DNA from 3 places in the Yinghuangia sp. YIM S10712 genome. Region 3 is predicted to be linked to each of the others. Evidence: riboswitches for the same ligand, from Rfam matches in the RefSeq annotation. Region 3 holds a riboswitch; each other region holds the start of a gene.
The links. A riboswitch is a leader RNA that binds a small molecule or an ion and turns the genes downstream of it on or off. The one in region 3 is predicted to bind cyclic di-AMP.
Positions count from the first base shown of each region.

Region 1: another riboswitch for cyclic di-AMP. It lies ahead of ACRX5W_RS17000 (transglycosylase family protein); the one in region 3 lies ahead of ACRX5W_RS03870 (NlpC/P60 family protein).
Region 2: another riboswitch for cyclic di-AMP. It lies ahead of ACRX5W_RS27740 (NlpC/P60 family protein); the one in region 3 lies ahead of ACRX5W_RS03870 (NlpC/P60 family protein).

Region 1 covers NZ_JBPKBI010000007.1:96,426-99,693, reverse strand. The annotation lists gene ACRX5W_RS17000 (transglycosylase family protein) at 73-1,272, opposite strand; cyclic di-AMP (ydaO/yuaA leader) riboswitch at 1,278-1,478, opposite strand; gene ACRX5W_RS16995 (PaaI family thioesterase) at 1,979-2,857, opposite strand; gene ACRX5W_RS16990 (ADP-ribosylation family protein) at 3,185-3,268, shown strand, end outside.
Region 2 covers NZ_JBPKBI010000019.1:24,108-27,375, forward strand. The annotation lists gene ACRX5W_RS27730 (hypothetical protein) at 1-472, shown strand, start outside; gene ACRX5W_RS27735 (hypothetical protein) at 485-853, opposite strand; cyclic di-AMP (ydaO/yuaA leader) riboswitch at 1,483-1,675, shown strand; gene ACRX5W_RS27740 (NlpC/P60 family protein) at 1,681-2,517, shown strand; gene ACRX5W_RS27745 (DUF3040 domain-containing protein) at 2,756-3,097, shown strand; gene ACRX5W_RS27750 (UbiA family prenyltransferase) at 3,234-3,268, opposite strand, start outside.
Region 3 covers NZ_JBPKBI010000001.1:816,348-819,615, reverse strand. The annotation lists gene pcrA (DNA helicase PcrA) at 1-587, opposite strand, end outside; gene ACRX5W_RS03875 (hypothetical protein) at 704-1,057, opposite strand; cyclic di-AMP (ydaO/yuaA leader) riboswitch at 1,277-1,417, shown strand; gene ACRX5W_RS03870 (NlpC/P60 family protein) at 1,426-2,547, shown strand; gene ACRX5W_RS03865 (response regulator) at 2,627-3,268, opposite strand, start outside.

The DNA.
Region 1 (3,268 bases), on a different contig from region 3:
CCCGGCCGGGCGTTCCGTTATTTGTTCATCCCTGTGTCAGCCCCACCTGCACAGGGCACCGCGTCACGACGCTCAGATGTTGACGCCGTGGGCGCGCAGGTACGCCAGCGGGTTCACGTCCGAGCCGTAGCTCGGGGTCGTGCGCACCTCGAAGTGCAGGTGCGGTCCGGTGGAGTTGCCGGTCGAGCCGGCCAGGCCGACCTGCTGGCCGGTCGCGACCTTCTGGCCGACGGAGACCGACAGCGAGCTCAGGTGGCCGTACTGGGTGTACTTGCCGTCGGCGTGCTTGATGACGATCTCGTTGCCGTACGCGCCGCCCCAGCCGGCCTTCACGATCGTGCCGGACGTGACGGCCTTCACCGGGGTGCCGGAGGCGGCGGAGAAGTCCTCACCGGTGTGGCCGTTCGACCACAGCGAGCCGGAGTTGCCGTACGAGCCGTGCGGCGCACCCGACACCGGGCGGACGTAGCCGCTCGACGAGGTCTCCTGGCTGGAGGCGGCCTTGTCCGACGCGGTCGCGGTCGTGGTGGCCGCGGACGACGCCGCAGACGACGCCGAGTTCGACGCGGACGCGGAAGCCTTGCCGTTCAGGGTGAGCTTCTGGCCCTGGTGGATCATGTTCGGGTTGCCGCCGATGACGCTGCGGTTGTCCTGGTACAGCTTCTGCCAGCCGCCGGCCACGTCGTGCGTGTTGGCGATCTTGGAGAGCGTGTCACCGGCGACCACGGAGTAGGTCGCGGCAGTGGTCTGCGCCGCGGCCGGCTTGCTCGACTGGGTCGCCTGCGCGCCGGACGCCGACGCGTTGTCGGAGCCTGCGGACGAGGAGGCCGCGGACGAGGAGGCCGACGAGGCGGCGGCCACGGGCTTGGCGGCCGAACCGGTGTCGATGGACGGCGTGCCGCTGTTCTTGGTCAGGCCCGCCTTGACGGAGCAGACCGGCCAGGCACCCGGGCCCTGAACCGCGAGGACCTTCTCGGCGATGGCGATCTGCTGGTCCTTCGTGGCGAGGTCGGCGCGCGGCGCGTACTGCGTGCCGCCGAACTCCTGCCACGTCGAGTTCGTGAACTGGAGGCCGCCGTAGAAGCCGTTGCCGGAGTTGATGGACCAGTTGTTGGTGGACTCGCACTGAGCGACCCTGTCCCACGTGCTCACCGAGGCGGCGGACGCGCTGGTCGCGCCGAGCATCGGGAGGGCGATCGCGGCGCCGGTGACACCGGCGGCGACGGCGATGGACTTGCGGTTGCTCAGAAGGTTGCGGGTCGCGGACAGCATTAAGCGATTCCTCTCCCACGCCTGCGAGGTGAGCTGTCGGATTCGGGCTGGAGTTGCCCGGCCGCGCCGCCCACGCCCTGATCAGGACGTTTTTGGCACGGCTTCACCCCAAGCCGTCCCGGTCGTACGGAAGTACGTCGCCGGTCCGGCGAATTTCACCTGGTTCCCCCGCTTCTGCCGTGACTGGTTCTCAGCAGTCCCGTCTCGACCGGCGGCAGAATTCGGCGTTCCGGTGAGCGGGGTCGGCGTTGCACCGACGACCACGAAGCTAGACAAACACCCGGTTACAACACAAATCCCTTGGAACCGAAGAAAGTTCAATGAAATTCGGGAATAGGGAATAAGTCACGCTCAGTAGCGTTGTCTCGCCCTCTCCGCAGTCAAAATGACACTTTGCGTGTTCGGGGCGATGCGGGAAGTCGGGATCCGCTACTCGCTGTGCCACGGCGATGCGTTCAAGTAGTTTTGCAAAGGAAACGTAAATTGCCCCGGTTCGGTCGTTTTGTCGCTCGGTGGATGGGAAAAAAGGGCCGAACACCGCGCGTCGGCGCCTGCGCGCGGAGGGGGGTCCGCAGGTGACGGGATGGGGCCGGTACAGGGGCGTTGACCTGGGGTTTCCTTCTCGCCGCCAATACTGCGGTCTGCGGTTTGCCGTCTGCGGTTATGGTCCCGGTCTGCGGGCCGCGTGCGGTCCGCGCCGGTGCGGCTAGACGGAGGCCGAGGTCGGGCCGGAGTATCCAGCCACCATGGCGACCGTGCCCGGCTTGCCCGACGGTCCGTGGGACACGACCTCGATCAGGCGGAAGCTCCGGCCACCGTGCACGACCCGGGCGACGAAGCGGGTTTCGCCGGTGATCTCCAGCGCGCGCAGGTAGCTGATGCGAACCGAAGCCAGGGACATGCCGTCCTCCGGGCGCAGCCAGTGCGAGGCGGCAAGCTGGGTCGCGCACAGGGCGATGCCGCCGTGCATGACGCCACTGGCGTTCGTCAGGATCTCGCGGCCGGGCACCCGCAACGACGCGGTGTCTCCGTCGACTTCCAAGGACGCGTCCAGCATGGCGAGCAGCGACTCGCGGTACGGCGGCTCCGACTCGCGCCGTGGTTCCGGCAGTGCCGCGGTCGTCGGGGCCGTCGTCGCGTCGGGGGTGAACAACTCCTGGAGGTCGCGGGGAACGGTGGTGGTGAACCGACTGCGCAGGGTCGCGAGTGCGAGCGTGCGGTCGGCGTCGTCCCGTACCGTCCCGGAGACCAGGACCCCCGTCGGCTGCGCGGACACGACCGAGCACTCGCTTTGGATCGTCTGCCCGTCGCACGGCGGCGGCGCGGTGTAGTCGACGGAGAGCTCGGTGGTCACCGGCCACAGCTCGTCGGGCCGGTGCGCGGACGTCGCCCTCCCCAGCGTGTCGTCGATGAGCACGCCGAGAGCGGCACTGTTCGGGGATCCGTCCGGGCCGGTCATCCAGGGACCTGACGTCATCGTCCCGCGGCTCCCGCCGTCGACCGGGGTGATCGCGGCGCCGAAGAGGGTCATCGGCCCACGGCCGCGCCGGATGAGCGGTGCCGCGAGGTCGTGGTGCGCAGTCATGGAGATGTCCTGGTTCCCTGGGGCGGTCCTACCGCCGACCGATGCGGCCCCGCCGTGTTGCCGTACGCTGCCCGGCGCGCCGACGTCCCCCAAGAGAACGTCATTCTCGCGCACGAGAGAGTCATTATCGCAGGTGCGGGGCCGGGCGTGAGCGAAGGGTCGGCGCGCAGGCTCCCGCCCCCTGCGCGCGTTCAGCGAAAGCCCACGCTCCCGGCTGTGACCCGACCGTCTCGCCCGCGCGGTCGCCGCGGCGGCCGACGGCAGGGCGCGGCGGTCAGTAGCCTGGTGGCCCGGTCAACCACGTATGGCGCACAGGGGGTTCGTTCCATGACGGAAAACCGCGTGGCGGTCGAGGAGCGGGTCCGCCGCGACTGGGGTCTGGAACTGCCCGAATCAGTTTTCCGCTACCAC
Region 2 (3,268 bases), on a different contig from region 3:
GCCGTGCCTCCTCGCCCCGACCCTGTCGTGGGCCGTCGCGGCGGTCGACCTCGCGGCGCCCGGCCACAACCGCGTGCCCGCCGTCGTCGCGGCCATCGTGACGCTGGGCGCACCCGTGACCATCACCGCGATGTCGGTCTGGGAGGCCAAGCGGGTGCGCCTGCTGTACGGCGTGACCTTCCGCAGCGGGTCGCAGCCCACGCGGCTCCCGCCAACCGCCGCCGCCACCGCCGGCGCGTCATGGGTTCCGCCGCAGGTCGCCAACGCGTCGACCGCGCTCGGCGGCAACCTCGGCGGGCACACCATGGGGGGCGGCCAACCGGGTTACGTCGCCCGGCCGTTCCCGCATACCGTCCACGTCATCGGGGTGCTGTTGAGCTGCGGCATGTGGACGGTGGGATACCTGATCTCGTACGCCGTGTGGAAGAAGCGCCAGGCTGCGGCCGTCCCCGCGCCCGGTGGCTGGGTCTGATCGGGCCACGGTTCACGGGCCGAGTCCGGCCCCGGCCCACAAACGGGTGAACTGGTCGAACGCCAGGACGAGGAACCCGCCGGCCGCGCCGACGAACGTCGTGAACAGCCACGCGAACGCCCAGCCGTTGTCGGCCCGCTCCGGTTCGGAAGCACGCAACCCCGGGAGCGCGAGCGCCAGTCCGACGACCCCGGCGGCCACCGCCAGCACCAGGCCGAACAGGGCGCAGGGGAACGGGCCGGCGCCGCCACTCGGCAGGCCGTACCACATCAGGGTGAGCGCGCCGATGTTCACGGCCCAGAGCAGCGCGAGCGCGACGCAGCGGGCGCGGGTGGCGGACCGGTCGGCGAAGTCGGCCACCGCGCGGAGGAGCGAGGTCACCGAACGACGGGATGACGTTTCTGGTTCGTCCCGCGAGTCGCCGACCGGATCGGCTGACGCCGGCGCGGAATTCGCCGGCTCCGGGGACTTCGCGACCGAGCGTTGGGATCGGGACACCGGGCCTCCCCGCCAGCGTTGGATGAGCAAGTGCCGTGGCCGGAAAAGTTCCCCGTCTCGCGAACGCGCGAGGTAGTGACGGTCCTCCCGCCGATCGCGCCTCGGGCGACGAGAGGAAGGGCCGTCAGGGCCCAGTGCGACGAAAACCGGCGAATTGTCCGGGTTGCGGCATGACTTCGACGGTAGGCGCGCCGAGAGCGCCGGGCAGCCGGGGAAGGCCGTTCGAGTGAACGGACAATCCATCTGGTTGCGTAAATGCGGACAAGATTGGACGTGTAATGATTCGCCCGGCGGGCGGGTCATGAGCAATTCAGATCTTTTTCGGTCACCGATCCGTCACGGTCACTCTGCGGCATATCCGCATGTCATCCCGGGGTGTCCGAAGCATCCCCGCAGGTGAGACCAGGCCGAACGCCGCCTTTACGCACCTGTGATGCACGGCCGGCGAGTTGTGGACGACAAGGCGATTTGTCTAGCGTCACCCCCGGTTTCGCCGACCACGGCGAAATGCGCCGACCGGAACGCCGAATCCCGTCCCCGGTCCCGGCGCGCGCGAGAGCACTTCCGGACGGGAGCGGGGGAACCAGGTGGTACGCCGTACCCGACACGTCGGGTCCGGCTCGGGGTGAAGCCGTGCGCTCGCGCGGCCGGGCCGTCTCCGGTCCGAATCCGACAGCTCACCTCGCAGGCGGCAGGAGAGGAACGACTTCATGCTGTCTGCCCACAGCGTCCGCCGCCTGGTGGCCGCCGCCGGCATCGCCGGCCTCGGCACGGCCTTCACCGCCACCGCCACCCACGCCGCTCCGGCCATGGCCCAGCCGGAGGCCGCGACCACCGCTGCGGCCCCCACGGACCCCGCCGCCGAGACGGGCGCCGACACCGGATCCGCCGCCACCTCCACCGCCGCGACACACACCGTCGTGTCAGGTGACACCCTCTGGAGGATCGCCGACGCGAACGGGGTCGCCGGCAGCTGGCAGGCCCTGTACGACCTGAACCGCGACCAGCTCACCAAAGGCCCGGACTGGCTCGACATCGGCCGGATCCTGAAGCTGACCGGCACCGCACCGGCCGAGACCGGCAGTTCGTCGCAGACGGCCACCCGGACGGCCGCGACCACCGAGACGTCCGAGACGACCGCCCCGACCACGCAGTCCACCGCCGGTTCGACGGCGACGCAGGTTGCCGCCCCCGCGGCCGGCAAGGCCGCCGCCGCGATCGCGTTCGCGAAGGCCCAGCTCGGCAAGCCGTACGTCTACGGGGCCGAAGGGCCCGACGCGTACGACTGCTCCGGCCTCGTCCAGGCGGCGTGGAAGGCCGCGGGCGTGTCGATCCCGCGCGTCACCACCGACCAGTACGCGGCCGGCGACAAGGTCGCGATATCCGACCTTCAGCCCGGCGACCTGGTGTTCTACTACTCCGGCATCAGCCACGTCGGCATGTACCTGGGCGACGGCCAGATCATCCACGCCCCGAACTCGCGTTCGGTCGTGAAGATCGTTCCCGTCGACTCGATGCCCATCGCGGGCGCCACCCGCCCCGCCTGATCCCCGCGCCGCCCGACGGCCCCACGGACCGGCCCCGCGCGGACGGCGGACCACGTTCTCAGCCGTGTCTCCACCGCCCGCGCGGGTGCCGCCGGACGACCATGCACGCGGGTATGACCAGGCAGAACGACCGGTATGCCCGTCCCTTCCGCGCGCACACGGCCAACGAATAACTCCACATCACCCGGGCAGCGTAATGACAGTTCCGTCACCATGTCCCCGTCCGGAGGTGGCGACCATGCCCGGCGGCCCCGCGCTCAGCCGTCGTGAGCGGCAGCAGCTGCATGCCATCGAACTCGAATTGCAGCGCGACGCCGTACTCGACCGGCAACTGCGCACCATGAATCTCGTCAGTCCGCCCAGCGGCCGAGCACCGGCCGGCAGATTCCGTCGGCAAGTGCGCGTCTACAGCCTGATCGTCCTGTGCCCGCTGTCCCTCGTCATGCTCGCCGCGACGCTCAGCGGCGGCCCGGTGTCGATCGCCGTCGCCGCGGCAGTCGTATGGGCCGCAACGCTGGTGATCGCGGGCGACTGGCTCTGGGCCTGGTGGCATTCCACACGCCGCCAGGAGCCCGGCTAACGGGCGATATCCCGGCGGCGTCCGCCGGGAAGCCACCACGGTGATGCCACGACGCGGCACCCACAGGCCGACGTGTGCCTGTTCCGGCCGGTGACCCGTCCGTACGCCGGGGCCCGCGCACCGAGACATCCACCGGTCAGGCCAACTGGCCCGCATGCGCCACCAACAGCG
Region 3 (3,268 bases):
ATCGCCATCAGGCGCTGCGAGTCGGCGGCGTCGTAGATGGAGAACGCCGAGCTGAGCCCGAGCTTCTTGTACTGCTGCCGCAGGATGCGCACGCACGACGAGTGGAAGGTCGAGACCCACATCGCCTTCGCTCGCGGGCCGACCAGAGCCTCGACGCGCTCCTTCATCTCGCCCGCGGCCTTGTTGGTGAAGGTGATCGCGAGGATCTGCCCGGGGTGCACGCCGCGCGCGCCCAGCAGGTACGCGATGCGGTGGGTGAGCACGCGCGTCTTGCCCGAGCCTGCGCCCGCCACGATGAGCAGCGGCGAGCCCTCGTGGACGACGGCGGCGCGCTGCTGCGGGTTCATCCCGTCGAGCAGTTGCGCCGGGTCGACGGCGGGCTTGGGGGCGCCGTTGCGGTAGTGGCCCTCGTACGGCTGTGCGGGCACGTCGTAGTCGCCCGAGAACAGGTCGTCGGGTGCCGGGTCGTACTCGGGCGGCGGCGGGACCTCGTCGGGCGGGGGTTCGGCGGGCCAGGGGATGTCCGCGTCCGCGGGCACGTCGGCGCCGAAGCCCGGCAGCGGCAGGTCGTCGAAGAGTTTGCTCATCGCTGCCGAGTCTACGAGCCGCGCCGGCGGTTCCGGCCCGTGCGTGCCGAACGGGACCGCCGGGCGCGAGGGCGGCTCTCGTCCGGCTCAGGCCTCCGCGTCCGGCTCGGGCCGGCTCAGGTCCACATGACGGCGATCGCGATGTTGGCGACGGTCAGCAGGCCGATGGCGCCGACGATCTTGGTGTCCACGCGCTCCTTGGTGCGGTTGGTCCACACCATGAGGAGGATCGCGAGGAGAACGGCCAGCTTCACACCCATCTTGGCGTTGTCGACGTCGAGGTCCTGGCTCTGCCGGACGCCGACGAGGGCGACCCCGGTGACCAGCATCGTGAGCGCGCCGTGGACCATCGCCTTGTTGACGCGGACGTCGCCGGACTTCATCGCGCTCATCTGGGTCAGGAATCCGCCCAGCAGGGAGGCGACGCCGATGATGTGCAGGACGAGCAGGAGTTGACGAACGACGTCCACGGGACGCTCCTCAGAGTCGGCTGCGACGAGCCTATAAAAATCACAAACCGGACAATGAAACGACCCCCAAGGTAAAGCTTTGGCAATGTCCGGGGAGATCCTGGGGTTCGTGACACTCCTGTGACTAATGTTCTCGGCCAGGTGGCCCGTACCCCCGTGCTCCACCCGGAGCAGACGGGCGCCACCGCCGAGTCCGGTCACGACCGGCGGCCGTCCCTGTGCGGCCGCGGGCCTTTTCCGGAGCCGGGGACCCACGGTCCCATCGAGGCGAATCGGTGCCGGGGCCGCTCCCGGCGCCGTAGGGCGTCTTCTTCCGCCCGAGCCTGTCAGCTAACCCGGTAGGCGGCCGAGGAAGGAGTGACGCTTTCGTGGCGTCCCATCGTCGTCCCGCGCAGCACCGCCGGTCGAAGCCGCGTACGGCTCCCCGCAGTGCCGCGACCCTGGCGGTCACCGCCGCCGCGACCATGACCGGGGTCATCGCCTTCGCCGGCCCGTCCCACGCCGACCCCGCCCCGGCCAACCCGACCAAGTCCCAGGTCCAGGAGCAGGTCAACCAGCTCCACCACGAGGTCGCCAAGGCCACCGACATCTACAACGGTGTCCAGGAGAAGGTCGAGCAGCTCCAGCAGGCGGCGAACGCGACGCAGACCCGCGTCACCGAGGAACAGGCCGCGATGAACGAGCTGCGCGAGCAGATCGGCATCCTCGCCGCCAACCAGTACCGCAACGGCGGTATGCCGCCCGAGCTCGCGCTCGCGCTGAGCGGCGACCCCGCCGAGTACCTGCAAAAAGCCCAGATGCTCGACCAGTTGGACTCCCAGCAGGCCATCAAGCTGGAGCAGATCGCCGCGCAGGCGCGCATGCTCCAGCAGGACCGCGAGGAAGCCTCCCGGCAGCTTGCGGAGCTCGACCAGCTCCGCAAGGACCTGACCGCGAACAAGAACGCGATCCAGGAGAAGCTCAACAAGGCCCAGGCTCTGCTCAACACCCTCACCGAGGCCGAGCGGCAGGCGATCCTGGAGTCCAACGAGCACGAAGCGGCCGAAGCCGCCGAGCGCGAGGCCGAGGAGCGCGCGGCGCGCGACGAGGAACGCGCCGCCGCCGAGGAAGACGACAAGGAAGCCGCCGCCGTCCCGGCGTCCGGACGGGCCTCGGTCGCCATAGATTTCGCCATGGACCAGATAGGCAAGCCGTACGGCTGGGGCAAGGCAGGGCCGAGCTCGTACGACTGCTCCGGTCTCATGCAGGCCGCGTGGGGGAAGGCCGGCGTCAAGCTGCCGCGCACCACGTGGGACCAGGTCAACGTCGGCACCAGGGTCTCGAAGTCCCAGCTCCAGCCCGGCGACCTGGTCTTCTTCTACTCCGACAACAGCCACGTCGGGATGTACATCGGCAACGGCATGATGGTCCACGCTCCGCGCCCCGGCACGAATGTCCGGACCGAGTCGATCAACGTGATGCCGTTCTACGCGGCGACCCGCCCCGGGTAAACCGGCACCCGAACGGTGCGCTCGGGCGGTCCGCACACCGCGTCCCGCCCCTGCGTTCCCGGCCGACCGGCGGCCGTCGTCACACCAGTCGCCGGTCGGTCGCCCAGCGCGTCAGCTCGTGCCGGTTGGAAAGCTGCAACTTGCGCAGCACCGCCGACACATGGGTCTCCACGGTCTTCACCGAGATCACCAGCCGCCGCGCGATCTCCTTGTACGCGTAGCCGCGTGCGATCAGCCGCAGCACCTCGCGCTCCCGCTGCGTCAGCCGGTCCAGGTCCTCGTCGATCGGCGGGACATCCGTCGCCGCGAAGGCGTCCAGCACGAACCCGGCAAGGCGCGGCGAGAACACCGCGTCGCCGTCCGCGACCCGCGCCACCGCCCGGACCAGCTCGTCGCCGGTGATCGACTTCGTGACGTAACCGCGCGCGCCGCCCCGGATGACCCCGATCACGTCGTCGGCGGCATCGGACACCGACAGCGCCAGGAACCGCACACCGGGCTGGAGTTCGGCGCACTGCCGCAGCACCTCGACCCCGCCGCCGCCGGGCAGGTGCACATCCAGCAGCACCACTTCGGGCCGCGTCGCCCGCACCACCGCGACCGCGGACGGGACGTCCTCGGCCTCGCCGACCACCTCGACCGCGTCACCGATCTCGGCGCGCACGCCCGTACGGAACATGCGGTGGTCGTCGACCAGCACGACGCGGACCCGGCCCCCGCC